Regions from separate parts of the Mesorhizobium sp. MC2-1-1 genome, predicted to be linked through region 1. Evidence: riboswitches for the same ligand, from Rfam matches in the RefSeq annotation. Region 1 holds a riboswitch; the other holds the start of a gene.
The links. A riboswitch is a leader RNA that binds a small molecule or an ion and turns the genes downstream of it on or off. The one in region 1 is predicted to bind thiamine pyrophosphate.

Region 1 (15,486 bases):
AAATCAATTAGTCATCGCTGACGGAACAACACCCCGCCGGCGGCGTTTGCCACGGGAGCTCCCATGTTCGAACCGACGATGTTTCCGCCCAGCGGAGGCAATCCGGAGCTCGCCAACGCAACAGGAGAGAAACGATGAAAACCATCCTCATTCCCGCTGTCGCCGGCCTGGCTCTGATGGCCGGCATCGGCATCGCGGCCGCGGACGAGGTGATCGTCACGCCCGAGCAGCAGACCGTGGTCAAGGAGTATGTCCACAAACATCCGATCGCCTCGGTCAACGTGCTCGGCCTCGAGCTCGGCGTCGGCTCGACAGTGCCTGACACCGTCGAGCTGCAAGAGGTTCCGGCCGTCAAGTATCGCTATGCGGTCGTCAACGACCACACGGTCCTGATCGACCCCGGCACGCGTCGTGTGATCCAGGTGATCCAGTAACATTCTGGCCCCGTAGAGCCCGATCCCGCGCCCCGACATAGGGACAGGGATCGGGCTCTTCCCGCCAAAACGCAAAACGCCTAAGGTATACAGCGGAAAGGTATACAGCGGTTTGGGAGGCAACGAAGCAAGGAGTCGTTGCCATGCATCATCCACATGTTGAATCGCCCGACATTGCGCGCCAGGTCGACAAGCTGCTGGCCGAGCGCGGCGACGGGCTACTGTCGGTCAAGCAGGCAATAGCGCTGTTGCGCGAACGGACCCAGACCGAGCGTTCAGATGCCGACCTGGCCGGGCTGATCGTCAAGAAGGCCGCGCATCTCGGCATTACCGTGCTCTCGGAGGATCGCTGAGCCTCGCCTAGTCTTGCCTCAAGAAGCGCCTGATCTTGCCTCAAGAAGAGTTTGTGCGCTGCGTCAACACCCAAGACGCGGAGCGAAATTTCCGCTAGTGTTCGTACCGGGGTACCCGTCCCAACCTAAGGAGGCGACAGTGACGGACGACAGGCACGAACGCATTCGCCAGCGCGCGCACGAGATCTGGGAGCAAGCCGGCAGGCCTGAGGGCGCGCACATAGAGCATTGGGATCGGGCGACGGCCGAGATCGATGCGGCAGGCAAGCCGAAGGCGAAGACCCCGAAGAAGGCGGCTGCCGCCAAGGTAGAAAAGCCGAAACCTGCCAAGGCGGAAAAGCCCGCCAAGGCCCCCGCCAAGGCAAAGGCGGCCAAGCCGAAAGCCAAGGCCTGAACCATCCGGCGTCTGGCAGGCGCCAATCCTTGTTCGATCGGCCGAAAGGTGCGGGCTTCGCGCAAGGCGGTCGCCTGACCGGCGCGCTCGCCATTGCGTTCGCGGCCAGCCAAGTCGGCGGCAATGCCGGGCTGCAGTTCGGCTGTAGGATAGGCGCGCCGCCGAACCGCTAGCGCCCTCCCTGCTTGCTGGCGTATTGCGCGACGGCGCAGAGGAGGGCAAGCGCCGCGGTATCGCAGGCCGCCCGCGATGGCGACGGGCCCTTGGCGAAGAGGACCGCATCCGCGACCGGAACCGTCAGTCCGTGCTTTCTGGCAAATGAGGTGACTTCGTAGGGCTGGTCCTCGGACAGTGCGCCGATGTCGATTTGCGGTTGCATCAAACGTGTTCCTCCCTGGTATGCGTCTGATCCCTCCTTCCCAGGGGAATTAACGCCCGGCCGCTCGCTCGCGTCCACCAATTGGCGATTGTGTGAAACGATGCATTTGCCGGGGCGCCGAGCCAAGGGTTGCAAGCGGCGTGATTGTTCGCTTTCCGGCGGCCCGGAATGCCTTACCCGCTCCACGACAAGACCAGAGTGAATTCTCGACCCCAAGCCATCGCTCGACCTGGCGAAGCTAAGCCCGACCCGACCAATCGTGCTCGCATTGGGCGCAAGTTGCGCGGCCGGGATCCTGCTCTCACCAAGCATCGCTCGACCTGGCGAACCTCATCCCCGCCGCGATCATCGCGCTTTCGCATTCGCTGATCAGCCTGAGGTTATGCAGATAGCGCGCCACCGTTTCCGGCAGCCAGGCGGCGCAGGCCTCGACATAGGCGCGGCCGTGCACCAGCGTGCCGGTCGAAAGCCGCTCGTCCCTCTCGGCGATCACTTTCAGATATTGCCGGATGAAGCGGATGTCGTCGGCTATGTCCTGGCTGGCCATGCGCCAGGCGCCGGCGAGGCGCTCGCGCTCGGCGAGCGGTAGCGGCGACAGCAAGGGGCGGGAGAGGTCGGCAAAGGCGGCATGGTTCGCGGTGTTCAAGCAAGTCCCCTCGAAAGAAGGGAATTATCGTACTTTATGTACGAAAAGCGGTCAAGCATGCTTCGTACAATTTGAACGATAAACCTGGCTTGAGACGAAGATCAGGCGATCCGCATGGTAAAGCCGTCGAGCTGCACGCCGATTTCGCCAAGCGCCTGTCCCAGAACCGACTGGACCATTTCATGCCTGTCCGGCCTGAGCAGGCTCAAGCCCTTTCGCAAGGCCTCCCGCCAGGCATCGCCGCGTTCCCACGCTTCCGCGAAGGCATGCGCGAGGTCGTCCCTTCTGCGCGTTGTATCCAGCGCCTCGACCAGCAAGCTCACCTGGTGCAGATCCTTTTCCCGCTTGGCGGCGCCGCTTCGCTCGCGGCGCGCCGCCACGATCAGCTTGTGGACGGCGAAGCGTTCGGGCGAGGGGACAAGCACCGGCACGCCGGAACGATGCAGCAGCACCGTCCGCACCGGATCGCGGATCAGGAAATCGAGGAAGCGCAGCGGCTGCGCCGAAGCGCCGCCGAGCGAGGGCATCGGGCTGGCGCGATCAGCATGATCGTCGCTGCCGCGGTTCGGCGTGAGGAACTCGATCCGGTAGCGCGAGGCGTTCTCGTACTGCGTCGTGCGGCCGGCATCGGTCCGGTGCGGGATTTCGCGAAACGTTTGGTCGACGGCCTTCAACACGTCGATGACCGGCGGCATGCTGTCCTCCACTTCGGTCGAAACGGAATGGAACTGCGCGAAGTCGGCATCGCCCGTCTGCAGCGCGGCGCCCGGAAGGCGCACACCCAGATATCCGGCATAGGTCTGGAACGCGACCGTGCCGACAAGCACGGCGCGCAGGCGGAAGAGGCCAGCCTTCTCCAGCGCCTCGACGACATCGCCGGTGAAAGATTCGGGTGCGCTCAGGCCGGCATCGCGGACAAGCGTGGAAACCAGCTTGCGGCGGCTCCTGAGATCGTCCTTGATCTCCCTGAAGGCGGCGACCCGCGTGGCGATCTCGGAATCCGCGGCGGGACCGACATAACGCCTCGTTTTTTCGGGACGGGTCTCCTCGAAATACCAGTAGTCGCGGCCTTTCACCGGCACGCGCACGAAATTGCCCGCCGTCGAGAAATCGGTCTCGAAGGAAGCATCCAGGCTGCGCTGCACAAGCTCGGCGTAGACTGTGCGGTAGGTGAGGTCGATGGTCTTCATCGGCGCTGTCGGTTCGTGCGTTATAAGATTCTTGCGAGTTTCTTATAATCGCGTGCCGCCAGCCCGATTGCAAGGGTGTTATAAGAAACCATTGAAAATCTTATAACTGCCGGCATCTCCCTTAGGGAGATGAGGCTGCCTGGCCCAATTGCCCGGCAAAAAAACACTTCCCCGACACGACAAACAGTGCTTTAACCCGGCCATCCACAGGGGTGCTCCGTAAGGTCGGGGCTGAGATGGTGGCGGCAAGCCTCCGGACCCTAAAGCTGATCTGGATAATACCAGCGGAGCGAGGCGGGCCATGTTTTCCGGCGCACAGATTTCCCTTTATCCCATGGCCGACGATTTCGTCGGCGTCATCCTTGGCGCGCTCGGCGCGCTCGATCCCTGGCGCGACAGGTTGAGGATCGAGACCGACGACATCTCGACGCTGCTGGTCGGGCCGCCTGAAGTGCTGTTTCCGGCCATGCGCGACCTGTTCGTGGCGGCGGCCAAGAGCGGCAAGCATTGCGTGCTGTCGGCCGCGGTCTCGCGCGGATGCCCCGGCGAGCCGGACGATCCGATCTGCCGCTCCGACGAGATCGGCGGCCCGGCGATCCCGCTCGAGGAACGCAAGCTTGCGGCCCTGCGCGCTGTCGAGGCGACGCCTTCGACCAGGCAGCCGGTGGCGGCGCAGTTCTCGCTCTATGTGATGGGCACCGGCGACCACATGGACGAGATCTATGGCTGCATCGATTTCCTGAAAAAGTCCGGCGTCTTTGACCGTTCGAAGAATTTCTGCACCAGGCTGCGCGGCGACGCCGGCGCCGTGTTCGCCACGCTCAACGAAGCCTTCTGCCGCTTCGGTCCCGGCGCCGGCCACGTGACCCTCGACATCACCATTTCGGCGAACAGCCCGTCCGCGGTTTGAGCAAAAGCTCGGGCTGTCGAGGAAGATGCCATGGCTGTTTCGTTTGACCCGCTGCGCGGTGAAGATATCTCCAATGCTGGCTGCGTCTCAGAAGCGGGAGCGCAACCTTCGGCGACTGGCGAAAGCGGGCGCGAAGCCAATTGCTTGGCTTCGCGAACGACGAACGCCCGGAGCGACAGCGAAGGGCCGGCCAGCCTGGCAAGGCAGAGGGGGGCGCTGTCCCGCCAGCGTCTCCACTGGTTGCAGGCTCGGCGTTCACCAACTTCTCAGGCCGAAGTTTCGAATGCTGGCGTTCCTTCACGCCCCCCTCTGGCCTGCCGGCCATCTCCCCCCCAAGGGGGGAGATCAGCTGTCGCGGACGCCATCGCCAAGCTCACCCCCGCTGCTCTCGCTTTCGCTTTTCTCCTCGCCGCCTGGGAGCTTTACGCCCGCCTCGGCGGCGTCGCGCCCACGGTGCTGCCCGCGCCGTCGCGCGTGGCCGCGCAGGCCTGGGAGAACCGCGCAGCGCTCGCGGAAAACACGCTGCCCACCATCCGCGCCACGCTGGCCGGCTTCGCCTGTTCGCTCGTCGCCGCTTTCGTGCTTTCGGCGCTGGTCGATTTCCTCCCCTGGCTGCGACGGGCGCTGTTCCCGCTGCTGATCGCCAGCCAGACCCTGCCGCTTGTGGCGATCGCGCCGCTGGTGGTGCTTTGGTTCGGCTTCGGCCTGCTGCCGAAGATCCTGCTCGTTGCGCTGGTCACCTTCTTCCCGATGATGGTCGCGCTGGTCGAGGGCTATGCCGCCACCGCCGAGGAGATCAGCCGGATGCTCGCCGCCATGGGCGCTGGGCGCTGGCGCGTTTTCTGGGTTGCACGGCTGCCCTCGGCGCTGCCTTATTTCTTCGCCGGCCTGAGGATCTCCATCACCTATGCGGTCGTCGGCGCGATCTTCGCCGAATATGCGGGCGCGGCGAAGGGGCTGGGCATCTACATGCTCAGCGCCAAGAACAATTTCCGCCCCGACCTGGTGCTTGCCGCCGTCGCCGTCAGCTCGGCGCTGACGCTGGCATTGTTTGGCCTTGCCGTGCTGGTCCAGCGTCTCGCCATGCCTTGGGAGAGGGCAGGGCGCGACCACAAGGACGAACCTTCGGGAGAGCGCCGGCCATGACCCGGCTGGAGCTCCGCGACGTGCGCAAAAGCTTCGGTTCGCTCGAGGTGCTGGCCGGTGTCTCGCTCGATGTCGGCGCGGGTGAGTTCGTCTCGATCCTCGGCCCCTCTGGCGCCGGCAAGTCGACGCTGTTCCAGTTGCTCACCGGGGCGATCCGGGGCGAGGGCGAGATGCGCTTCGACGGCGCGCCGCTCGATGACGCCCGCTTCGCCTTCATGCCGCAGCGCGACGCGCTGATGCCGTGGCGGCGCGTCATCGACAACGCCACGCTGGGCCTGGAGGTGCAGGGCATGACGCGCCGCGCGGCGCGCGAGCGCGTGGCGCCTTTGTTCGCAGAATTCGGCCTTGCCGGCTTCGAGCGCGCCTGGCCGGCCGAGTTGTCCGGCGGCATGCGCCAGCGCGCGGCGCTGCTGCGCACCGTCGTCCAGCGCCGCGACATGCTGCTCCTCGACGAGCCTTTCGGCGCGCTCGACGCGCTGACCCGCGCGGCCATGCAGCGCTGGCTCGAGGGGATGTGGCGGACCCACCGCTGGACCGCGCTGCTCATCACCCACGACGTGCGCGAGGCGGTGCTTCTGTCCGACCGCATCTATGTGCTTTCGGCGCGGCCCGCGCGCGTGGTGCGCGAGGTGGCAGTGCCGCTGCCGCGCCCGCGCACCGAAAGCGCGGCACTTGCCCGCGAGGCGGCCGCGATCGAGGCCGGCATCCTCGACACGCTGCTGGGCCAGCCCGAACCGATTTCCCGACCATCCGATGGAGAAATGAAATGACCGACCTTACCCGTCGCCAGGCGCTCGTCCTGGCCGCCGCCCTGCCATTTGCCGGCGCCGCTTCCCGCGCGTGGGCCGCCGCGCAGAAGATCACCGTAGCGCTCGACTGGACCGTCAACACCAACCACATCGGCCTGTTCGTCGCCCGCGACAAAGGCTTCTACAAGGATGCCGGGCTCGACGTTGAAATCCTGCCTTACGGCGACACCGGTTCGGGCACGCTGGTGGCCAACCGCGTCGCCGATTTCGGCATTTCCGGTTCGCTCGGCCTGTTCACGCAAAGGAGCGCCGGCGCCGACCTGAAGGCCGTCTATGCCGTCGTCCAGTCGGAGACCGGCCGTGTCGTCTTCAATGCCGACCGCGCCGCCATCAAGACTCCGAAAGATCTCGACGGCCTGACCTATGGCGGCTTCGGCAGCGCCTGGGAGAACGCGCTGATCTCGACCATCATCCGCCATGACGGCGGCAAGGGCGATTTTTCCACCGTGACGCTGGGCACCTCGGCCTACGACGCTTTGGCAAACGGCTCGGTCGACTTCACGCTGGAGGTCTCGACCTGGGAAGGCGTCGAGGCCAGGCTGAAGGGCCTCAAGCAGCGCAGCTTCCGCTATGCCGATTATGGCGTGCCCGACGAGCACACCACGCTGATCGTCTCCAGCAACGCCTACCTCGCCGCCAATCCGAAGCAGGCGGCCGCCTTCGTCCAGGCGACGCGGCGCGGCTACGCCTTCGCCGTCGACCACGCGAAGGATGCGGGCGACCTTTTGATCGCCGCCAACAAGGACACGCTGACCAACCCGGCGCTGATCGATGCCTCGCTGAAGGCGCTGAACGACGGCCATTTCCTGAAGAGCGCGGCCGGCGCCATCGGCACCATGGACAAGGCCAAGATGGAAGCGATGGGCGGGTATCTGTTCGCCTCGGGGATACTGCTCGACGGCAACGGCAAGACGCTGAAGGACAAGCCGGATCTGGCGGCGTATTTCACGAACGAGTTTGTGGGCTAGGAGGGAAGGCCCAGGCTTGGCGCGAAGGGTCGCCGCGCCGCGCCAGGCGCGGCCTAGTTCCTCGACGTGGCGTAGAGCAGGGCGGTCTTGATATGACGCCCGGGCTCGCCAGGCAGCGACAGGGCTGCCGCGTAGAATTTCGCCACGGCGGGACATAGCCCCGAGAAGTCCTGGTTCATATTCGCGATCGCGTCCATTTCGGCTGGCGTGCCGCCGCTCCTGGTGAAGGCGTCGGCGATCAGCGACCAGTCCTCGTCGCTGGGCTCGGTCGCGGGAAGGCTGCTTTTCTTGGCGGCGCCAAAGGCGTGGAAAAGCGTCGCGCCGATCCGATCCAGGTCCACCAGAAAATCGTGGCCGGGCGCGCTGACCGCGTCCGGCCCGTTGCGCAGGTAATTGTTGCAGGTAGCCGGCGTTTCGCGGGCCATCAGGTGATTGACCATGGTGAGCTGGGCGTCAAGCGCTTGCGACGTTTCGCGATCCGGGGCGGAGGGCAGAAGCGGCGCATATTTGCGCCGCAAGTCGGCCACCGCCACTCTGCTCGCGTCGCGCACAGCCTGCTGGTTTCCCGAACCGGCCACGAGCGTGATCTTGTCGATGAAGGCATTGTAGTCGTCCGGAAATTCCTGGGCGATTGCCTTGAAGATCTGAAAATCCTGTTTCTCGATTTCGGCGTTGACGTCGGCTCTGGTCGGCGCCTTGCGCGCGGTCGATCCCGTCACGGTCTCGTAGAGATATTTGCCGCCGGCGAAACCGAGCGCCGACGGCAGCACCTTCACCGCGACGAAAGCCAGGGCCGCCAGCGCCGCCACGCCCAATCCCTTCCAACGCGCCATCTGCAACCCTCCCGATCCCCGTGCAATTTCCACCGAGGCTCCGCGCCTTCTTGCGGTCGGCCTTGGCGCGTTTCAAATCGCCCTTGGCTGCCCAAGCCAGGCTTCGGGCGGTGTAAGCATCTGCATATCTGGGGTAAAGCTTGATGGCTTGATTGAAGCTGGCGATTGCCCCGTCCTGGTCGCCCGCTCGCGCCCGCAGAAGGCCTCTGCCGTAGTAGCCGCCGGGGCTGTTCCGGTCGATCTGGACAGCCGTCTCAAAGTCGGCCTGGGCCTGCTTCAAGTCGCCTTTGACAACCCACAAAATTCCACGATCGACATGCACCTTGGCAACGTGCGGATCGAATTCGATGGCTTTGCTATAATCTGCGATCGCGCCATCGTAATCCCCGACGATCATCCGGCTGATGCCTCGACCGTGAAAGTTCGTGGCGTAGGCAGGATCGAACTCGATCGCCTTGCCGAAATCGTCGATGGCACGTTTGTGGTCGTTCTTGGCCGTCCAGGCGAAAGCGCGAGCGGAATAATAGCTGCTGTTCTTTGGCTCGATTGCGATCGCGCTGCCATAGTCGGTTATGGCCCGATCGTAATTGTCCTTCTGCCCCCAGGCGAGACCGCGATACCCGAAAGCCTCGGCATTGTTGGGATCGAGCGCTATCGCACGGTCGAATTTCGCGATTGCAAGATCGTATTGACCCTTGTTGTACAGGGCTATGCCGCTTTTTGTGGCGTCCTCCACCGCCGCCGCGTCCGCAGTCTTTGGCTTGTATGAAGCCTTCCCCGCAGCCGCATCGTCGCGCTCCTTGCGGGCGTTGACGTAGTTTGGATCGAGACGCAACGTTTCATCGAGATCGGCGATGGCGCGGTCGTATTGCTTCTTCCTGTTCCAGCAGAACCCGCGATTGAACCATGCTTCGGCATTCGTTGGCTTCAGTCCTATCGCCTTTGTCGAATCGGCGATGATGCCATCGCAATCGTGCTTTACGGCCAGGGCTCGACTGCGCAGCACATAGGCGTCGACATTGTTCGGCTGCAACGAAATGATGGTGGTCAGATCCGCGATGGCGCGGTCGATCTTGCCTCTCTGTCGCCAGATGAGAGAACGATAGAAATAGCTGTCGGTCGACTTGGGATCGAGTTTGATTGCCTTGTTGTGGTCGGCCAACGCCCGGTCTGAATCGCCCTTCAGCGTAAAGGTGAAGCCGCGTAAGGTATGGGCACGGGCATTTGATGGGTCGGCGGCGATCGCTATGCCGTACTGCTCGAGCGCGCGATCGAGTTGGTTTTGAGTGCGCCAGATATCGCCCGCTTCGATAGCGTCTTCCGCTGCCTTGTTCCGAAGCCGGCCGGTTGGTTGCGAGGCTGCGGCCTTGCCTTTCGCCGCCAGTGCCAGTTCGCGGTCCTCGCGGGCAATCGTCATCTTCGGATCGAGCTTCAGCGCTTGGTCGAAATCGGCTATCGCCTGGTCGTAGTCGCCCTTGGCGGCGAAGGCGCCGCCGCGCCCGAAATAGGCCTGCGCGTCATTGGCGTCGAGTTCGATGGCCCGGCTCAGATCGGCAATGGCGCGATCCGGTTGGTTCTTTTTGGTCCACGCGACGGAGCGGCCGATGTAAGCGTCCGAATAGTCGGGGTAGAGCTCGATGACCTTGTTGTAGTCCTTGATACCCGCGTCGTACTTGCCTTTTTCGACAAGTGCGATGGCCCGCCCGACATAGGGCGAAGCATCTTGCGGATCGATCGCCATCGCCTTGTTGAATTCGGCGATCGCACGATCGTATTTGCCCTTGTGGTAGAAGGCATAGCCGCGATCGACGAAAGCGTCTAGCTGCTTCGAGGACGGCGCGATCGCCGTGTCGCCGCCGCCTCCCTTCCGTTGCGCGGCCGTCGCTGCCTTGCGCGCGGCGGCGTAGTTTGGATTGTGCGGGTCTAGCTTGGCCGCCTGGTCGAAATCGGCAACGGCATCGGCGTAGTTTTGTGCGTCGACCTGCGCCATGCCCCTTCCATAATAGCTGGCGGCGTATTTCGGATCGATCTCGATCGCCGCTGAAAAGGCTTCGATCGCTCGCTTCCGGTCTCCTGTGCCGTACCAGGCCGCTCCGGAACAGAAGAAGGCCCGGCTTGCTTTCGGGTCTAGCCTGATGGCCTTGATGCAATCGTCAAGCGCGCCGTCCGCGTCGCCCGCCGCGCCCTTGGCGAGACCACGGAGCGTGAGGGGCACGGCGACGTCGGGAATAATGGCGATGGCCTTGTCGTAATCGCCGATGGCGCGGGCAAAATCCTTCTTGCCGTCGAAAGCTTTGCCTCGACCGAAATAGCCGAGCGGACTATTGGGATCGATCGCGAGGGCCTCTTCATAGGCCTTGATCGCTTCGTCATAGTTTTCTTCGTGCAAGAGGCTGTCGCCCTTGGCCACCGCGACCAGGACGCGGGGATCGCTGCTGTCGATAAGCTTCGCCAACTTCGGATCGGCAGCTGGAAGATCGTCACTCGCACCTGGCTCGGCCGAAGCCGCGGTGTCAGCCGGCGCGAAGGCGGCGCCTGCCGGCTTCGCCTGATCAAGGTCTTGCGCCGACGCGGCTTGGCCGCCGTTGCCGGCTGCTTGTTCGCTGCAGCTTCCCGAACGTGCGCGATCGAGTTCGACGGCACGCTGGCAATCCGCCGCCGCGCCGGCTTGATCGCCCTTGAGCGTCCTGGCGCGGCTGCGGCCGAGATAGGCGTCGGCATTCTTGGGATCGAGGCTGATCGTCTTGTCGAAATCGAGCAGCGCGCCGTCGACGCCGTATTTGACCAGACGCGCGCCCGCGCGTTCGACCAGTATCCTGGCGGCGGCTTGATCCCGGGCGGTCTGATCCTGCGTCCCGGCGACCTGAAGGGTTTGCTGGCCGGCCATGAGCGTGGCGCATGCATCGGTGCGCCGCGGGTCGAGCTCGACGGCGCGCCGGCAGTCGCTGGCGGCAAGGGTGTCATCCCCGTTTGCGGCCGCTGCCACCGCCCTGTCGTAAACCGCGTCGGCGTTGTCTGGGTCCTCTGCGATAGCCATGCTGAAGGAATTGATCGCCCCTGCAAGGTCGCCCTGTTGCTGCAACTCCAGCCCTCGTTCGACGTCCCCGGCAGCAAGTTTTGAACGAACTTGGTTGCCGATTGCCTGCAGCGTCGCGGTTGAAGGCCCGAACTCGGCGGGCGTGTTCGCGGCCGCTGCTTCGCCGACATCCGGCCCCGCATCGCAACTGCCAGTCTTCTTCGGATCGAGCGCGATGGCTTTTCGGCAGTCGGCCGCCGCGCCGGCGCTGTCTCCTTTGCGTGAGCGCATCAGCGAGCGGCCGAGCCACGCCCGGGAATCGGTCGCATCGAGCGCGATCGCCTTGTCGAAATCGGCAAGGGCGCGATCATTGTTGTCCTTGCTCGCCCAGGCAACGGCTCGGGCGTAGTAGCCGTCGACCAATCCGGCGTCGAGCTCGATCGCCTTGTTGGCATCGGCGATGGCGCGCGCCCAGTCGTTCTTGCCGATCCAGGCGGCGCTGCGGTTGGCATAGGCGTCGGCGCTCCGGGGATCCACGGCCAACGCGGCGTCGTAGTCGGCAATGGCGCGGTCGAACTCGTCCCTGGCGGCGTAGGCGAGGCCGCGATTGAAGAGCGCGATGAAATCCGCCGGATCGATGCGGATGGCCTCGTCATATTCCGCAATGGCCTTGTCCGGTTGGCCGGTCTTGCTCAAGGCGGTGCCGAGGCCGGTATGCGCGTCGCCGTTTTGCGGATCGGCCTCGATCGCCTGCTGGAAATCGAGCATGGCTGCCTCGATCTTGCCTTGGCGAAGGAAGGCCAGGCCACGGCTGGAATAGGCGTCGCTGGCGGACGGCTCGAGGCTGATGACGGTGTTGAAGTCCGCGATCGCGCGGTTGTCGTCGCCCTTGTTGGCCCAGTCGGTGCCACGGTTGAACAAGGCCGATGTCCGCTTGGGATCGAGCGCGATCGCCTTGTCGTAGTCGGCAATCGCGCCGTTCCAGTCCTGCTTGTCGTCTCGGGCGGCGGCCCTATAGAAATAGGCCTTGGCGCGCAGCGTCTCCGTGTCGTCCTCGGCAATCGTCGTGCAGGCGGCGATGCGCTGGTCGGCCGTTGCCTTGCCGGCGTTGGCTCCGATCTTGTCGGCCGGGCCGGTGCCCGGGCCTTGGTCGCCGCCTTCGTCGCCGAAGCAAAGCGCATAGTCCTTCTCAACGGCGGCTGCCGGCGTGGCCGGGGCGCCAAGCACCGCGATCCCGGCAAGCGCCAGAAGCGGAGCGCGGGAAAGCATAGCAACGAACACGCGCGAGATCGCGCCGGTGCGGCAAAACATGGTTTTGATCCTCCCCCCGGAGTTGCCGCGATGGCGGCTGCAATTCCTGTATATAGTTCTGTCTTTGTTCTAAAATGCAAGCAGAAATTGCAGAGACGGAAGAAGTTGAAAAAACTTGTCGCCCTCGCAGGAAAGCCGGGCCTCACATGTCGATGATCGACCGTCTCACCCGCCCGATGATGGTGATCGCGCCCTCGAGCTCAGGCGGCGGGATATCGAGATAGGACGCCGGCTGGAAGGGCGGATTGTCGTTGGGGCGGTAGCGCTTGTAGGTGGCGCGTCCCGTCTCGTCCGAAATCACGTAGCAGCCATTGGTCACCAGCCGCTTGTCGCGCAAATTGACGAAGATGATCGAGTCCGGCGGCGAGATCTTGTTCATCGACGGGCCGTCGACGCGCAGCGCGATCCATTCGCCTTCCTCGAGGTCGGCGGTGGGGATCGTGGGATAGTCGGAAAGGTTGACGACGCTGTCCTGGCTGCCGAGCTCGCCGGCGCTAATCCAAGACACGATCGGCACGTCGACGGTGACGGGCGAGGGGGCGACGTGCACAGGCGCGGCCTCCGCGCCGTCGCCATCGAACAGCAGCCAGCCGGGGTCGACGCCGAACAGCCGGCCATATTTTTCCGCCGCTTTGCGCGACAACGGCCGGTTGCCGTTCTCGTGGCTGATCAGGGTGTTCTTGTTGATGTCGCGCAGCGCCCGCGCGGCATCGCTGGGCGTGGCATAGCCGGCCTGGGCGCGCGCCTGCTGCAATCTGTGCCGGGAATCCATCATCGTACAAAATGCCTGAAATCTATCGTCCAAAGTGTACGATTTCGCTTGCGCGCTATTCGTACATAACGTACGCTTAGCGCATGAATGAGCATCCCGCAAGCATTTCCGCATTCCTCGTGATTCCCGCGCAGCCCGCCGGCATCCCGGCCCTGCCGAAGACTGTCTCGGCTCTGCCCGCGAGCATCTCGGGGCTGCCCACGAGCATCTCGGGGCTGCCCACGAGCATCTCGGGGCTGCCCACGAGCATCTCGGGGCTTATCGATCGCTGGGGCAGCATCGGCGCTTTCGCCGCCGATATCGGCTGCGGCTACGAGGCGGCGCGCCAGATGCGCCGGCGCGGCCGCATCGCGCCGCAGCATTGGCCGCATGTGGTGGCGGCGAGCCGCCGGCTGGGCATTGCCGGCGTCAGCTACGAATGGCTGGCCGGCCGCGCCGCAATGCAACGGGCGGCCGCCATGCAAGGGGAGGCGGCATGAACGCGTTCCCCCGGTCCTTCCAATTCAAGTCATCTTTGGAATTCCAATCGTCCGGACTGTCCTCCTCCCCGGTCCGGGCGCGTTCCGGGGCGCTTGCCCCGGATTCCGGTCGAACCGCCCGCACCCCGGTTCACCGGAACGGCCGGAGCCGTTTCTCCCCCGGCTCCGGCCCCCAATCCGGGCATAAGCTGCATCCGCACCGAGGACGGCACCGTCATCCTGTTCGACCGCGCGTCGGGCCGCGCGGTGTCGGGCCTGACGCGGGCCGCGGCCGAAGCCAGGCTTCGCGAGTTGGAAGGGGCCGCGCGCCCCGCCTGATCCCACCCTTTTTGAACCCGACCGACGGCCTCGCGGCCGAACCCAGGCGCTTGGGGCCAGCCCGGCGCTTTCGCATGCCCATGACCCAGCAATCGACGGAATGAGAAGATGGCAGCCGCCTACACCGAGAAGGAAATCGACGAGATCGCCGCCTGGCTGAAGGAGGGGCTTTCGGCCTCGCGCATCGCCGGCCGCTTCAGCGCGCTGCGCGGCGCCCCGGTCTCGCGCAACGCCATCATCGGCATCGTCCACCGCAATGCCGGCCTGCGGGCGATCGGCTTCGCCAACCCCAAGGGCGGCCGCGCCGGCGGCAGGCCGAGGAAACATGCCCGGCCGGATCGTCCAGGCCGACGGGGCAGGACGGTGATTGGAGGGGTGGCGCTGTCGGAACCGGCAACGCTCGCAAGATACGCCGAGCTTGTAGAAGGCGCCGGCGCGGAAACTGCCAATCTCCCCCCAAGTGGGGGAGATGGCCGGCAGGCCAGAGGGGGGCGCTGTCCCGCCGACGTTTCCGATTATGGCACCTTGGTGAGTCCGGACGTCGTCACCGTGCACACACCCAAGTCCAAGAAAACCAAGGCCCGAAAACCCGCGCGCGCCTTGCCGCCGGCCTGGCTTGCCCCCGGCGAGCGCCAGAAATCCGAAGCGCATCTCTACAAGCTCCCGGCGCCGCCGCCTCCGGTGAACCCCGGCCGCCAGCCGCATGTGGCGGCCATGCGCTTCCTCGATTGCCTGTTCGGCCGCTGCCGCGCCCCGCTCGACCTCGCGCTGCGCGAGGAACCGGAGACGGATCCGCTGGGCGCGCGGCCGGGGCCGGAGATGCTGTGCTGCGGCCTGCCGACCTCGGCCACGCGAAGCTACTGCGCGCATCATCACGCCAGGTTCCACGGCCATCGCGGGAGGGGGATGTGAGGAGCGGGGCGCCGGAACTGCCAATCTCCCCCCTTGTGGGGGAGATGCCCGGCAGGGCAGAGGGGGGCGCGAAGGAACGCGAGGTCTCAGAACTGCCTTTCGCTATGGTTTGTTGTGGCGGGGTAAGAATCCCAAACGCCGATAGGCTGGCGGGACAGCGCCCCCCTCTGGCCTGCCGGCCTGCCCGGCCCTTCGCTGTCGCTTCGGGCGTTCGTCGTTCGCAAAGCCAAGCAATTGGCTTTGCGTCCGCTTCGTGGACCACTCCTCACCCCCCACAAGGGGGGAGATCAGCCAATCGCCGCCGTCAGGCCGCTCATGCGGGCTCATTTTCATGAGCGGCACGATCTGGTCGAAATTCTTCTGGTCGGACTGGGAGTCCGATCCGAACCTGCGGCTGTGCTCTCTCGCGGCGCAAGGCCTGTGGATGCGCATGCTGTGCATTGCCTCGGCGCACGAGCCGATCGGCTACGTCGCCATCGCCGGCAAGGGGCTGGACGAGGCGGCGCTCGCGCGCCTTGCCGGCTGCGCGGAGACCGAGCTTGGCGCGCTACTTGCCGAGCTCGAGGGCAACCGCGTCTTCTCGCGCGACCGCCACGGCCGCATCTATTCCAGGCGC
Region 2 (15,486 bases), 2.9 Mb from region 1:
CTGCGGGTCGACGGCCTCGCGCTTCTGATCGAGCGTCGCGATCTCCAGATTGACGCCGAGCCGCACGGTGCCGGCGTCCGGTGCCAACTCTCCGGTCAGCATCTTCAACAATGTCGTCTTGCCGGCGCCGTTCGGGCCGACCAGGCCGACGCGATCGCCGCGCTGGATGCGGGTCGAGAAACCCTTGACCACGATCAGATCGCCGAAGCTCTTGTCGATGCCCTTGGCCTCGATCACCAGTTTGCCGGATTCGGCGGCGTCGCTCGCCACCATGGTGGCGGTACCCTCGGCGCCGCGATGGCTGCGGAATCGCTGTCGCATGGTCTGCAACTCGCCAAGCCGGCGCATGTTGCGCTTGCGCCTGGCCGTCACGCCATAACGCAGCCAATGCTCCTCGCGCACGATCTGGCGGCCAAGCTTGTGCTGCTCGCGCTCTTCTTCCTCGAGCACCTGATCGCGCCATTCCTCGAAATGCGCGAACCCCTTGTCCAGCCGCCGCGTCTGGCCGCGGTCGAGCCAGACGGTGGCGCGCGAGACGCGCTCGAGGAAACGTCGGTCATGCGAGATGAGGATGACGGCCGAGGACGTGCGGGCGAGCTCTTCCTCCAGCCATTCGATGACGGAAAGATCGAGATGGTTGGTCGGCTCGTCGAGCAGCAGGATATCCGGTTCGGGCGCCATGACGCGGGCAAGCGCGGCGCGGCGCGCCTCGCCTCCGGAAAGGTCGTTCGGCCGCTCGTCGCCGGTGAGGCCGAGATGCTCCATCAGATAGGTGGCGCGATGCGGATCGTCGGCCGGGCCCAGGCCGGCTTCGACATAGGCGCGCACACTGGCGAAGCCGTCCATGTCGGGCATCTGCGGAAGGTAGCGGACCGTGGCCGAAGGCTGGCGGAATACCTCGCCGTCCTGCGGCTCGATCATCCCCGCGGCAATCTTGAGCAGCGTCGACTTGCCCGAGCCGTTGCGTCCCACCAGCGCAATCTTGTCCCCGGCGGATGCGCTGAGCGCGGCGCCATCAAGCAGCGGGGCGCCTCCGAAGGTCAGTTTAATGCCGTCGAGATTGAGGAGTGGCGGCGCCATGTCAGCTTTCTGGAAGAGGGTAGGGGTGAGCCAGAAGCAGCGCCCGGCCGCGCTCCAGCCCGATGCCAAGCTGCCCCTTGACCTCGTTTGATATAGTGAGCGAGGAGCCGAACGCCACCTCCACGCGGTCGAGCGGCCATTTGGCGCCGGTGACCGTGAGGCCGGACAGGTCGGAGAAGCCGAGCACCGAAAACAAGGTGCCGTCGGCATAGTCGAAGCTGGCTTCGCCAGGCAGGATGGGAACGCCTTCCTGCGCGCCGCTCGTCAGAAGCACCCGCGTGCCAGCGGCGGCCAGCCGCACGGCCAGCGCGAGATGCAGCACGGCATGGTCGGCGCGCTTGCCGCCGAAGGCGCCGGCCAGCACGAGGCCGGTGGCGCCGTGCCGGAGCGCTTCGGCTACGGCAAGCTCGCCGTCGGTCATGTCCTTCTCGGCCGGAAAGACCTTGCGCGGCACGGCGGCCAGGCCTCCTGGCAGGTTCGCCGGCACGGAGTCGAAATCGCCGACCCAGAGCTCCGGGACGACATCCAGCAAGCGCGCATGGCCGATGCCGGCGTCGGCGGCGATGACGCGCGAACCTTCGATCTGGCGTTCGAGCCGAGGCGTGCGGATAAGCTCGCCGCCGAGCAGGATGGTGAATGTGCCCATAGGCGTCGCCCTTACCAGCACGCCGGGCGAAACGGAAGCCGGATGCGACGCGCCTCGGCCGCGAGTCGTGCCCGCAACATCAGCTGCCGGCAAACTTCCGCTTGCGCGTCGCTTCGGCCGGGCCTATCTGTCGAAGCGCTCTAACGGGGTGCTGGACGTGATCCGGCTGAGAGGCAGACAAGCCAACCCGCTGAACCTGATCCGGTTTGTACCGGCGGAGGGATTAGACGTTTCGGACCATCCGGCGCCTCAATTCCTTGTCACTCGAACGAAGGAGGCGCCGATGCGCGCGATGCTGTCCCATCTCATTCTCGCAACGGGTCTTGTTTCGCTTCTGGCGGGCGTCGCGTCCGCGGAGGCAAAGGACAAGCTCACCGTCTATACCTATGAAAGCTTCACCGCCGATTGGGGTCCCGGCCCGGCGGTGAAGAAGGAATTCGAAGCCGAATGCGGCTGCGATCTGGAATTCGTCTCGGTGGCCGACGGCGTTGCCCTGCTCAATCGCGTCAAGCTGGAAGGCGCCGGCACCAAGGCCGATATCGTGCTCGGCCTCGACACCAACCTGACGGCGGAAGCCAAGGCGAGCGGCCTGTTCGCGCCGCATGGCGAAGTCTCCGGCATCAATGTGCCCGGGGGCTGGAGCGACGACATTTTCGTGCCTTTCGACTATGGCTATTTCGCCGTCGTCTATGACACGCAGAAGCTGAAAGTCCCGCCGAAGAGCCTCAAGGACCTGGTCGAGGGCGCCGGCACGGACAAGATCGTCATCCAGGATCCGCGCACCTCGACGCCCGGGCTCGGCCTGCTTTTGTGGGTGAAGTCCGTCTATGGCGACAAAGCTCCCGAGGCCTGGGCCAAGCTCAAGACTAAAGTTCTGACGGTGACGCCGGGCTGGAGCGAGGCCTATGGCCTGTTCACCAAGGGCGAGGCCCCGATGGTGCTGTCCTACACCACCTCACCGGCCTACCACATGGTGGCCGAGAACACCGAGCGCTACCAGGCGGCCTCCTTCGAGGAAGGCGAATATCTGCAGATCGAGGTTGCCGGCATCACCAAGGGCGGCGCCAAGAACCCGTTGGCGCAAAAATTCATCGCCTTCATGATCGGGCCGAAATTCCAGGACGTCATCCCGGAAACCAACTGGATGTTCCCGGCCGGCAAGACCGACAAGCCACTCAACCCGGCCTTCGACAAGCTGGTGAAGCCGACCAAGACCCTGCTGTACAGCCCGGAGGAAGTCGCCGCCCACCGCAAGGCGTGGGTGGATGAGTGGCTGAGTGTCATGAGCAAGTAGGGGCTGCTTTGGCCATTCATAGCAGATGATCGCTTTACGGCATCCCCCTGTGTCCTGTCGGACATCTCCTCCACTTGGGGGGAGATGGGCCGTCATCGGCGGTTTCGGCAATTGGCAATGTTGCCGGGATGAGCGAGGCGCGGACGCTGCTGATCTCTCCCCTCGTGGGGGAGATGTCCGGCAGGATAGAGGAGGGCGCGAAGGAACGCGGCTTTCGCCGAATTCCACCAAGGTGCAACGTGCACCCTGGGCTTGACCCCCGCATAACCGCCGGCGCCATCGCTCTTGCCGCCATCGCGCTGCTCATCGGCGGCGCCTTCACGGGCCTTATCCTCGAAGGCGTGCACGATGTCTCCGGCGCCGCCGCCGCCTTCGACGGCTACCTCCTGCGCGTCGCCCGTTTCACGCTATGGCAGGCGGCTCTCTCGACACTGCTGTCGGTCGCGCCGGCGCTGCTGGTGGCGCGGGCCCTGTCGAGACATCCGGTCTTTCCCGGGCGCCGCCTGATCCTGCAACTGTTCGCGGTGCCTCTGGCCTTGCCGGCGATCGTCGCCGCGCTTGGCATATTGGCGCTCTATGGCCGGGCCGGATATCTTGCCGGCATCTTCGCCAGGCTTGGCGGTGGCGAATGGCCGGGTATCTACGGCCTCTCCGGCATCCTCGTCGCCCATGTCTTCTTCAACCTGCCCCTGGCCTCGCGCCTCTTCCTCGAGGCGCTGGGCACCATTCCCGCCGACCAGTGGCGGTTGGCGAGCCAGCTCGGCATGGGCGCCCGGCCGGCCTTCCGGCTGATCGAATGGCCGGTGCTGCGCGCAGCCATGCCGGGCGTCGCAGGGCTCGTCTTCATGCTGTGCATCACCTCTTTCACCATCGTGTTGACGCTGGGCGGCGGTCCGGCCGCGACGACGCTGGAGGTCGCCATCTACCAGTCGCTGCGTTTCGACTTCGATCCCGCGCGCGCTGTCGTGCTGACGCTGCTGCAGATCGCGCTCACCTTCGTCGTGGTCGTCGCGCTCACGCGGCTCGGCGCCAACACGGTCGGCGATGCCAACCTGCCGGTCGCGCCTCGCCGCCATCTTTCGGCGGGCCGGATCGAAAGCGTGCTGAATGCCGGCCTCATCGCGCTTGCCCTGCTGTTCGTCGCCGGACCGATGGCGGCGACGGTGCTCTCAGGCCTGGAGTCCGATCTCGGGCGGCTGGCCGGCGAAGAGGCGGTACGCCGCGCGACGCTGACCAGTGCCGGCCTTGCCCTGCTCGCGGCGCTGCTCGGCGTGACGTTGTCGCTGGCGCTGATTTCGGCGCGACGCGCGCTTGCCCTGCGGCGCCGGGCAGGCGGTGCCATGAGCCTGCTCGAGCATGCCGCCGACACCGGCGCCGGCTTCGTCCTCGTCGTGCCGCCGATCGTGCTTGGCGCCGGCTGGTTCCTGGCGCTGCGCGGCGTCACCGATGTCTTTGCCGTCGCGCCGGTCATGGTCGTGGCCGTCAACGCGGTGATGGCGATGCCTTTCGCCATCCGGGCCATTCGCCCCGCCTATGACGCGGCGAGCGAACGCCATGAACGGCTTTGCCTGGCGCTCGGCATATCCGGCTGGACCCGGCTCCGCCTCATCGACTGGCCGTCGCTGCGACGGCCTCTGGCCACCGGCTTCGCCTTCGCCATGGCGCTGTCGCTCGGCGATCTCGGCGTGATCGCGCTGTTCGGCAGCGATTCCGTGCAGACCTTGCCCTACCTGCTTCTGGCACGCATGGGCAGCTATCGCACCGCCGACGCCGCGGGCCTTGCCTTGCTGCTTGGCCTCGTCTGCCTGATGCTGGTGGTCGCCGCCGACTGGCTGGGGCGGGAAGGAAAGCCATGACGACGACCATCAATGGCGCAACCGCGCAAAAGGGCCTTGCCGTGGCGCTGGATGACGTGTCGTTCAGCTATGGCGAGTCCGCTTTCCGCTTCGACGCCGAATTCGCGGCCGGCAGGATCACAGCCATCATGGGGCCGAGCGGTTCCGGCAAGTCGACGCTGCTCAATCTGGTCGCCGGCTTCGAATCTCCCGATGCCGGCAACGTGCTGATCGGCGGCATCGATATCGGCAAGGCGCCGCCCTCGGCGCGGCCGGTGTCGATGGTCTTTCAGGAAAACAATCTGTTTGCGCATCTTACGGTCGAAGCCAATGTCGGGCTTGGCCGCTCGCCGTCGCTGAGGCTCGGCGATGCCGATCGCGCCGCCGTCGCCGGGGCGCTGGCGCGTGTGGGCCTTGCCGGCAAGGAAAAGCGGCTGCCGCGGGAGCTTTCCGGCGGCGAGCGGCAGCGCGTGGCGCTGGCACGGGTGCTGCTGCGCGACCGGCCGGTGTTGCTGCTCGACGAACCTTTCGCGTCGCTCGGCCCGGCGCTGCGCGACGACATGCTCGACCTCCTGGCCGGCATCCATGCCGAGCGCGAGATGACGGTTCTATTCGTTACGCACCAGCCCGAAGATGCGCGCCGTATCGGCCAGGACGTGGCATTTCTCGACGAAGGCACGATCGCGGCGACCGGGCCGGCGAGCGATTTCTTCGACCGGTCTGGACCGGACGCCTTCCGGCGCTATATCGGCGATCGAGGCGGCACCGTTGCCGGATCACAACATATTGCCCGGAAGCGGACATAATTTACGGCCAAACCGGCAACGGGCGCTCCGGCGTTTGCTTGCCTTGACCGGGGGAGTATGGCTAGGTCCGGCCATACGGGTCCGGCTATGGCCGTGATTTGCCGTGCATTTTGGAAAGGAAGCCGATCTGTCGACCGGCGCTGAGAAGGTGTTGAGAAGGCAGCTGGCGCGATTTTTCGCGTTGGCGAGCTTTGCCTTGGCGCTGGCGAGCTGCCAGATGTTCACGCCGCCGGACGTGCAGGAAAGCGGCTTCCAGCCTTCCGACAAGCCGATCACCGTCGACAATGTCGTCGCCAACGCCAAGCTCGCGGAAATGGCGAAAGCACAGCATCCGCGCATTCTCGCCACCTATGGCGGCGAATATTCCGATCCCAAGCTCGAGCGCATGGTTGCAAAGGTCGTCGGCAATCTGACGGTGGTGTCGGCCAACCCGACCCAGACCTACCGCATCACCATCCTGAACTCGCCCAACGTCAACGCCTTCGCGCTGCCGGGCGGCTATCTCTATGTGACCCGCGGCCTGCTGGCGCTGGCCAACGATTCTTCCGAGCTTGCCGCCGTCATCGCGCATGAGATGGGCCACGTCACCGCGAATCATGGCCTGCAGCGGCAGCAGCTCGAGGCTGAGGAAGGCCTGGCGACCAAGGTGGTTTCCGACGTGCTCGGCGACAGCCCGACCGCCAAGGCGGCGCTGATCCGAGGCAAGCTGAGGCTCGCGCAATTCTCGCGCAACCAGGAACTCCAGGCCGACGCCATCGGCATCAAGTCGATCGGCGAAGCGGGCTATGATCCCTACGCCGCCGGTCGCTTCCTGCAGTCGATGTCGGCCTATACCGATTTCCGCTCGGTCAGCGGCGCCACCGACGCCAGCCTCGACTTCCTGGCGACGCACCCCAACACGCCGCAGCGCATCGAACTGGCGCAGCGCCTCGCCCGCAATTTCGGCCCGCCAGGCGTCGGCACGCGCGACCGCGATGCGTTCCTCGCGGGCATCGACGGTCTGCTTTACGGCGACACGCCCGAAGAAGGCTATGTGCGCGGCCAGACCTTCATGCATCCCAATCTCGGCGTCTCCTTCACCGTGCCGGATGGTTTCGTCATCGACAATTCGGCCGCCGCCGTTACCGCGACCGGGCCGGGCGACATCGCCATCCGCTTCGACGGCGTGGCGATCGACAAATCCGTGTCACTGACCGACTATATCCGCAGCGGCTGGGTGGCCGGGCTGGAAGACGCCAGCGTGCGCCAGGAGACGGTCAACGGCAACGAGGCGGCCATGGCGCATGCCAGCGCCCAGGGCTGGCAGTTCGACATCGCCGTGATCCGCGCCGGCGGGCAGGTCTACAGGCTGCTGACGGCAGCGCCCTCAGCCAGCACCGCGCTTGATCCGGTCGCGCGCTCGGTCAGCGGCTCCTTCCGCGTGCTGAGCCCGGCCGAGAAGGCGGCGCTGAAGCCGCTGCATATCAGGGTCGTCACGGTTCAGGCCGGCCAGACGATGGGTTCGCTCGCCGCGCAGATGGTCGGCGTCGACCGCAAGCTCGATCTCTTCCGTGTGCTCAACGCCATGTCGCCCGGCGCTAGCGTATCGACGGGCGACAAGGTCAAGATCGTCACAGACAAGTAGGGCCCGCAGGGAAGCAGAGCAGTCCTGGCGGCAGTGACTTCAGGCCGCTGCCTCTTCCCCGCGATCGCTCTTTGCCGGCCTGTTTCGACGGCCCCGCCGCCGTTCCGACTCCAATCAGCCACCGCTGTTGTTGCTGTTTTGTGACTGCGAGTGATCTTGGTCGCCGCCACTGCCGCGCCAGGAAGGCACGAATATGGGTTTGCCTGGTGCCGCAGGGGTCGCCTTCGGCGGCGGCGCTATTGGCGTAGGTGCAGGGACAACCTTTACCTTCGTCACCACTTTCGTCACGACCCTGGGCTTGCACACTGCTATCGTTGGGGTGCGGGGCTTCGGCGAAAGCCCAAGAATGGCCATAGAATAGACGTCCTGCCGATCCATCCCGGCCCTTAGAAAAGCCAAAGCCCGGGCCGGGTCCGCGGGTACGCCGTTGCGGCCTTCCTGGAAGATCACCGCAAGGTCCTTCATGGCGTCAACATGGCCCATTGCCGCTGCCTGGAGCAGCAGGTCCAGTCCCTTGCCGGTATCGGGCTGGACGCCGAAGCCGTTGAACAAGGCACGACCCCAGGCGGCCATGGCGTACGGATCTCCCTGGTCGGACGCTTTCGAATAGAGGCTGTTCGCCTTCGCCGCGTCGACAGCCGTCCCCATTCCTGACGAGGCGATGGAGCCGAGCGCGAACAGGGCGCGGATATGCCCCTTGTCCGCGGCCTCCTGGATCGCCTGCCTGGCTTCGTCGATCCTGCCTGACGCCAGCAGCGCTCGTCCCAGCTCGTAGCGGAAGCGCGTGATGTCGGGGTAGGCCTTGACGGCTGCTTCACAAGCTTCAACGGCTCCGCCGCCAATTTCATTCGGTGATCGGCCGCGGACGACGCCCTGCAGGTCGAGAGGCTCGCCGGCGGCCTGGTCGCAAGGGTCGACGCTGGGCGACAATTTCACCGTCGCCTGCTTGGCGGCGCCGCCCGCACGGATCTCGAAGCCGACCTCGACGGGCGCGGCCGAACCGATCTGCGGCTCGTAGCGCAGATTGTCGACCTCGGCAGCCATCAGGCTCGATTGCGGCGACAGGACGCGATCGGGCAGCGACAGCGTTCCGGTCGCCGGGTAGCTCGCAAGCTTGAGGCTGATCGCGGCGTCCTTGCCCGGAAGCTCCAGTTTCAGCGGAACCGGACCGATGCCGACCGGGACACCGATGTCGCGACTTCCAATTGCCTGGGCAGCATCGGCGACCTGCGTCCCGTGCTCCGTCTGCTGGTCCTGCTGCGCGTCGGCCGGCGGCTGCGCCGGTTGCTCCGGCCCGCGCATCAGCACGACGTCGTCGATCAGCGAGGAATTCTCCCACGGAACCTGCTTGCCGTTGGTGGCCTTGACCACGTCGCGGCGCACGGCGGCCATGACCGAGCGTATCTCCTGGTTCGGCGCCAGCGCGCGGCGTGAGAAGGCGGACGAGAAGGGGCTGAGATCGCCGGAGCCGTCATAGGCAACGGCGCCCGGCTCGGTCGCAAAGGCAATCAGCGTGTTCTGCGTACCGGTGACCTGCGCAAGTCCGCTGCCGCCGGCGACGATCAACTGGTCGCGCAGCCAATAGTCCTTGCGCGGGAAGGGATTGTTGCGACAGGCATCGAGGATGACCATCTGGATCTTCGATCTCGAACGCAGCTGACGCAAAATGTCATCGACCTTGATGGCCTGGACTTCCATGTCGGCCGCATCCTTGAGCGATGCATCGACCGGGATCAGGAAATTCTCGCCGCCGATCTGAAAGCCGTGGCCGGAATAGTAGACCACCGCAAGGTCGGCGCCGTCCGCCGCCGCCAGATAGTTGCGGAACTGCTCTTCGAATTGAAGCCTGGTGAGGTCCTTGGCGGCGAACACCTGGAAGCCGGCTAGCCGGAACGTGCTCGACACGTCCTCGGCGTCCTTGTCCGGATTCTTGAGCGCCGGGATTTCGCGGTATTTGGAGTTGCCGATGACAAGGGCTATCCTTCGATCGGCATGCGCATCGAAGGCCGTGAGGCCCACGAGCATCAAGGCTGTCAGGAATACGAAGCACCGCAGCATGGCAATCCCCCATCCGCTATGATCTGGAGGCTTCAGCAAGACTGATTGCGCCACGATAGTATGTTAAAAAGCCCACATTTTATAGATACGAGGAAGAAAATCTTCTACCACGGTGATATATATCTGCTTATTCAGTATCGTTATGTGGAATCGAAAATCTTCTAATCTTTTCAGGCCGCTTCCGCCTGGAATTCAGGGTTCTGCTTCACCAGCGCCAGCTTCAGCTTTTCCATGGCTCGAGCCTCGATCTGGCGGACGCGCTCCTTGGAGATGCCGAGTTGCTCGCCGAGCGCTTCCAGCGTGGCACCGTCATCGCTAAGCCTGCGCTCCTCGATGATGCGCAGCTCGCGGGCGTTGAGCGCACCAAGCGCGCTTTTCAACCAAACGGCCCGACGCTGGATGTCGATCCTGTCGCCGACGATCTCGTCAGGCAGCGGGTCATCGGAAACCAGGAAGTCCATCCTTTCGGCGGCTCCGTTCTCGTCGGCCAACGGCGCGTTGAGCGAACTGTCGGGCGAGGACAGGCGCGAGTCCATCATCGCCACGTCGGCCTCCGGCACGCCGAGCGCCGCCGACACTTCACGATAGAGCGAGGCGTTGGAAAGGGGCTCCGCGCCGTTGGCAAGGCGGGCGCGCAGGCGCCTCAGATTGAAGAACAACGCCTTCTGCGCCGAACTGGTGCCGCCGCGTACGATGGACCAGTTGCGCAGGATGTAGTCCTGCATCGAGGCGCGGATCCACCAGGTCGCGTAGGTCGAGAACCGTACTTCCCGCGCGGGCTCGAAACGGGCCGCGGCTTCAAGCAGGCCGACATGGCCTTCCTGGATAAGGTCGCCGAGCGGCAGGCCGTAATGGCGGAACTTCGAGGCCATGGAGATTACGAGGCGCATATGGGCGACGGTAATCTGATGCAGCGCGTGCTGATCGTTCTCTTCCTTCCAGCGCACCGCAAGGACGTGCTCCTCTTCGCGCTCGAGATAGGGGGCCCTCATTGCCGCCCGAACCAGTGTCCTTCCTGCCGCGTCCTCGATCATGCCGGCTCCTTTGGCGGTGATTGCGTTCAGGACGGTTGAAAAGACACCGCCGCGCCCTACAACAGCCATGCAACGTGTCAGGCGCATGGATGGTTCCGCCGCCCGAACGGGCGGGTGTTGCCCCGCGCGATCTTTCCGTTATCGGCCCGGAAAATGCTGCGGGCCCAGTTCCCTGCATTTTTGAGAATCAGATTTCTGAAACAACCTTTTTTTGAAATGTGGTTCCTTATTTCGCCGCCTTCTATCTGTCAGTTTCCGGCTCTCACAATCAGGCCGGGCACCGGTCAAAACGGGATCACAGAAAAATGAAATGGCTCAAATCGCTCCTCATCGCCGGAACGCTTCAGGTTGCGGCGATCACCGCCGGTCATGCCGGCGCCAATCTCGATCAGATCAAGCAGGCCGGCGTGCTCAAAGTCGGCACCGAAGGCACCTACGCGCCTTTCACCTATCATGACGAATCCGGCGCGCTGGTCGGCTTCGACGTCGAGATCGCCAAGGCCATCGCCGACAAGCTCGGCGTCAAGGCCGAGTTCCTCGAAGGCAAGTGGGACGGGTTGATCGCCGGTCTCGACGCCAATCGCTATGACGCCGTCATCAACGAGGTCGGCATCACCGATGCCCGCAAGGCCAAGTATGATTTCTCCGATCCCTATATCGCCTCGAAGGCGGTGCTGATCGTGCGCGGCGACAACACCGACATCAAGACCTTCGCCGACCTCAAGGGCAAGAAGGCGGCGCAGTCGCTGACCTCGAATTTCGGCAAGCTGGCCGAGAAGAATGGCGCCGAGCTCGTTGGCACCGACGGCTTCGACCAGTCGATCCAGCTTCTGATCACCGGCCGCGCCGACGCCACCATCAACGACAGCCTGTCCTTCCTCGATTTCAAGAAGCACAAGCCGGACGCCAATGTGAAGATCGCCGCGCAGGAGGAGAATGCCGATTATTCCGGCGTCATCGTGCGCAAGGGCGATCCGGAACTGGTCGCGGCCATCAACAAGGCGCTTGCCGATATCAAGGCCGATGGCACCTACAAGAAGATCGCCGACAAATATTTCGGACAGGACGTTTCGAAGTAGAGCGCGTTCATTCTTGCATTCGGACGTCGGCGGGCCGTCTTTGACGGCCCGCCGCTTTTCATATGATAGTCATCCGGCAATGCCGGCCGGGATGCGGCCGCCGCGCCCGGAAAGGAGGAGAGCTCCGTGCCGCACTGGCTGCAACTGATGCTGGAATCCCTGCCGACTTTGTTGTGGGCGGCGCTGATCTTCACCGTGCCGCTGACGCTCTTGTCCTTCGCGCTCGGGCTGATCGCCGGGTTGGTGACCGCGCTGATCCGGCTGTTCGGGCCGAAGCCGCTGGTCGCGCTGGCGCGTTTCTATGTCTGGATCTTCCGCGGCACGCCGCTGCTGGTGCAGCTCTTCCTGATCTTCTACGGCCTGCCGTCGGTCGGCATATTGCTCGATGCCTTCCCGGCGGCGCTGATCGGCTTCACGCTCAACATCGGCGCCTACACGTCGGAGATCATCCGCGCCGTCATCGGCTCGGTGCCGAAGGGCCAGTGGGAGGCGTCCTACTCAATCGGCATGACCTGGAGCCAGGCGATGCGGCGCACGATTCTGCCGCAGGCCGGCCGCGTCGCGGTGCCGCCGCTCTCCAACACCTTCATCTCGCTGGTCAAGGACACCTCGCTGGCTGCCGCCATCACCGTGCCGGAGATGTTCCAGGCCGCGCAGCGCATCGTCGCCACCACCTACGAGCCGCTGATCCTCTATGTCGAGGCGGCCGCGCTTTATCTCGCGCTGAGCTCGGTGCTGTCGGCGTTGCAGGCGCGGCTGGAGGTGCGGCTCAACCGCTATGGCGGGTTCCTGGAGGCCAATGCATGATCGGCCTTACCGACATCGAAAAGCGCTTTGGCGACAATCTGGTGCTGAAAGGCGTCACCGTCAGCATCGACGAAGGCAGTGTTACGGCGCTGGTCGGTCCTTCCGGCGGCGGGAAAAGCACGCTGCTGCGCTGCATCAACCTGCTGGAGATCCCCACCTCCGGTTCCTTGCGTATCGGCGAGGAGACGCTTGCGTTCCATCCGGGCGGTAAGGTGCCGGCAAAGGATATCCAGCGCATCCGCCTGCAGACCGGCATGGTGTTCCAGAATTTCCAGCTCTTCCCGCATCGCACGGCGGTCGAGAATGTCATGGAAGGGCTGGTGACGGTGCTGAAATGGCCTGAGGCGAGAGCGCGCGAGCGGGCGATGGCGCTGCTTGAAAAGGTCGGCATGGCGCACAAGGCCGATGCCTGGCCGGCGACGCTGTCGGGCGGTCAGCAGCAGCGCGTCGCGATCGCCCGGGCGCTGGCGCCTTCGCCGCGCGTGCTGCTTTGCGACGAGCCGACCTCTGCGCTCGATCCGGAACTGGCGCAGGAAGTGGTCGACGTGTTGGGGCAGCTTGCCCGCGAAGGCACGACGATGGTCATGGCCACGCATGATCTCAGGCTCGCATCCAAGATCGCCCGGGAGGTTGTGTTCCTCGATGCCGGCGCGATCGTCGAGAAGGGCCCGGCATCCGTGGTGTTCGACAATCCGGAGCGCGAGCGGACCAAGCGCTTCATCGCCTCGCTCAGGCAGGAGGAGGCGCAGAAGGACGTCGCCGGCAGCGGCGCGTAGAATGGGCTGCCAGAAACAAAAAACCCGGCGCGAGGCCGGGTTTTTCATACGCTTGGACGAGAGCCTCAGGCGGCTTCTTCCTGTTCGGATTCTTCGTTGTCGGCCTTGGCGCCGCGCTTCGGACCCTTGTTGAGGTTGACCTCGATGAGGCGAACCGCCTCGGTCTCCGACATACGGTTCACCGCGGCGATCTCACGGGCCATGCGGTCGAGCGCGGCTTCATAGAGCTGGCGCTCGGAGTAGGACTGCTCGGGCTGGTTGTCGGCGCGGTAGAGGTCACGCACCACTTCCGAGATCGAGATCAGGTCGCCGGAGTTGATCTTGGCATCATATTCCTGAGCCCGGCGCGACCACATGGTGCGCTTGATGCGGGCGCGGCCCTGCACGACCTTCAGCGCGCGATCGACATAATCCTCTTCCGACAGCTTGCGCATGCCGATCGAGGTCGCCTTGGCGACCGGCACCTTCAGCCGCATCTTGTCCTTCTGGAAATCGATGACGAACAGTTCCAGCTTGTGACCGGCAACTTCCTGCTCGTCGATCGCCACGATCTGGCCTACACCATGCGCCGGGTAGACGATGAACTCGCCGGTCTTGAACCCGTGTCGGGCTGCGTTGGACTTCTTCTGCGGGGTGATCGTTGCCATTACGCCCTGAACTCCTTAGTTGTGCCGCCGGCATCATGCCGGCGCGAACCCATGGGGGCCGGCCTAAGCCGACCGTTAGCCGCGCAACAGGATGAAGCTACCGGAAAAGCAGGGACCGGCACATCGCACGAATGCGACCGCCTGCCCCAGATCGCTCTGGTCCGGATTTAAAAGCTCACCTTTCAGTGATTAGGGGCGTTAGCGCCATAAATCGATGTTGTGTCACCGGCATGTTTTGCTTGTGTAACACAAAAAGTCGGAAGAATCAAGGTTTTGCTGCGTTCGCTAACGCCAAGCGAGGTCGCTGCCTGTCAAGACAGTAATTGTATCGGGCACGTTACGCCGCGTCATGCAGCGCTGCGAGCGCCTGCATCAATCGCCTTCACCGGGCTCCGGAGAGAAATATTTCTCGAACTTCCCGGTCTCGCCGTCGAAGGTCTTGGCATCCGCCGGCGGCTCTTTCTTGGCGGTGATGTTGGGCCATTTCTCGGCGTATTCGGAGTTGATCTGCAACCATCTGTCGAGACCGCCCTCGGTGTCCGGCTTGATCGCGTCGGCCGGGCATTCGGGCTCGCATACGCCACAGTCGATGCACTCGTCGGGATGGATGACGAGCATGTTCTCGCCTTCATAGAAACAGTCGACCGGACAGACCTCTATGCAGTCCATGTATTTGCATTTGATGCAATTGTCGGTCACGACATAGGTCATCGAAGGCTCCGGAACGTCCCGATTTACTCGGCTTTTTCAGGTTGAGGTAACGCCTTTGCCGGCTGCTTGCAAGGGCGCGGAGTTTGTATGCGGCCGGCCATCGGGAAATCGAATTCCAGCCGCGTCGCCGCTGGCGGTCCGACAGGCCCTATTCAATCATCGCCGAGCAGTCGGTCGGTCTGCCGTCGCTCGCGTTTGGTCGGGCGGCCGCTGCCGGCGTCGCGCAGCGCCGGAATGGCGTCAGCGACGGCCTCGTCCTTGGGCGTCGGCGCCGGCGACATGTCCTCGTAAAGCAGGCGGGCCTCGTCGGCCGGGCCGCGCCGCGTCCCGCAACTGAGCACTTTCCAGACCAGGATGCGGCCCTCGAGTGTGACGGTCAGCACATCGCCGGGCTTCACCGTGTCCGAGGCCTGCGCTGCTTTGTCGCGATTGATGCGGATGCGCCCGGCGACGGCGATTTTCGCCGCCAAGGATCGCGACTTCACCGCGCGCGAGAAGAACAGCCATTTGTCGATGCGCTGGCGACCTTCTCCAACCATCGAGGCTAGCCTTGTTGGCGCACGATCTTATCCGGAAGCCCTGTTCCGCTTTCCGCCGACGCGGTTCTCAGGTGCGGGATCATGCCCTAGGCTACTTCTTCAATTGGTCGCGCAAGGCGGCGAGCTTGGCGAAGGGCGAATCCGGATCGAACCGCTGTGGGCGTTCCTCGCGCGGCTTGCCCTGGAAGGCCGGCTTTCCGCCAGGCACATTGCCCTTGCCGTCCTGCCTGTTGCCCTTCCAGTCGGGCCGGCCCTCGCGGCGGCCTCCCTCGTGGCGATCAGGGCGCTCGCCCTGCGGCCTGCCTTCGCGCCGTTCACCACCCTCGCGCCGGTCGCCTGTCTCGGGTCTCGGCTTGAATTTCGAGCGGTCGAAGCGCGGCTTGCCGGCACCGTCGCGGCGACCTTCATGTGCAGGCCTGTCGCCAGGCTGGCCGGGTGCGGCGCCCGCCTGTCCGTCGCGCGCGGGCTGGCCGCCGCGTGGGCGGTTGTCGTGGCGATGGCGCGGACGCTGATGGTCGGAACGCGCCTGACGCCACAAGAGGACCGGCTT

Region 2: linked by a shared signal. The riboswitch ahead of thiB (thiamine ABC transporter substrate binding subunit) and the one ahead of ACR64R_RS04990 (YkoF family thiamine/hydroxymethylpyrimidine-binding protein) in region 1 are both predicted to bind thiamine pyrophosphate.

Annotation. Positions count from the first base shown of each region.
Region 1 is NZ_CP195205.1:993,560-1,009,045, forward strand. Features, by position in the region: gene ACR64R_RS04955 (DUF1236 domain-containing protein) at 135-434, shown strand; gene ACR64R_RS04960 (hypothetical protein) at 578-787, shown strand; gene ACR64R_RS04965 (DUF2934 domain-containing protein) at 927-1,181, shown strand; gene ACR64R_RS04970 (hypothetical protein) at 1,211-1,354, shown strand; gene ACR64R_RS04975 (hypothetical protein) at 1,351-1,560, opposite strand; gene ACR64R_RS04980 (hypothetical protein) at 1,862-2,206, opposite strand; gene ACR64R_RS04985 (nucleotidyltransferase family protein) at 2,308-3,396, opposite strand; TPP riboswitch at 3,595-3,707, shown strand; gene ACR64R_RS04990 (YkoF family thiamine/hydroxymethylpyrimidine-binding protein) at 3,698-4,306, shown strand; gene ACR64R_RS04995 (ABC transporter permease) at 4,670-5,452, shown strand; gene ACR64R_RS05000 (ABC transporter ATP-binding protein) at 5,449-6,222, shown strand; gene ACR64R_RS05005 (ABC transporter substrate-binding protein) at 6,219-7,229, shown strand; gene ACR64R_RS05010 (hypothetical protein) at 7,283-7,756, opposite strand; gene ACR64R_RS05015 (tetratricopeptide repeat protein) at 7,683-12,389, opposite strand; gene ACR64R_RS05020 (LexA family transcriptional regulator) at 12,532-13,164, opposite strand; gene ACR64R_RS05025 (hypothetical protein) at 13,245-13,640, shown strand; gene ACR64R_RS05030 (GcrA cell cycle regulator) at 14,067-14,870, shown strand; gene ACR64R_RS05035 (hypothetical protein) at 15,202-15,486, shown strand, end outside.
Region 2 is NZ_CP195205.1:4,050,197-4,065,682, reverse strand. Features, by position in the region: gene ACR64R_RS20105 (ABC-F family ATP-binding cassette domain-containing protein) at 1-1,080, opposite strand, end outside; gene ACR64R_RS20100 (thiamine diphosphokinase) at 1,082-1,726, opposite strand; TPP riboswitch at 1,861-1,966, shown strand; gene thiB (thiamine ABC transporter substrate binding subunit) at 2,010-3,020, shown strand; gene thiP (thiamine/thiamine pyrophosphate ABC transporter permease) at 3,149-4,876, shown strand; gene thiQ (thiamine ABC transporter ATP-binding protein) at 4,873-5,661, shown strand; gene ACR64R_RS20080 (M48 family metalloprotease) at 5,879-7,285, shown strand; gene ACR64R_RS20075 (caspase family protein) at 7,400-9,343, opposite strand; gene ACR64R_RS20070 (RNA polymerase factor sigma-32) at 9,514-10,377, opposite strand; gene ACR64R_RS20065 (amino acid ABC transporter substrate-binding protein) at 10,683-11,456, shown strand; gene ACR64R_RS20060 (ABC transporter permease subunit) at 11,583-12,263, shown strand; gene ACR64R_RS20055 (amino acid ABC transporter ATP-binding protein) at 12,260-13,039, shown strand; gene ACR64R_RS20050 (CarD family transcriptional regulator) at 13,105-13,686, opposite strand; gene fdxA (ferredoxin FdxA) at 14,059-14,397, opposite strand; gene ACR64R_RS20040 (RNA-binding S4 domain-containing protein) at 14,550-14,936, opposite strand; gene ACR64R_RS20035 (helicase-related protein) at 15,028-15,486, opposite strand, start outside.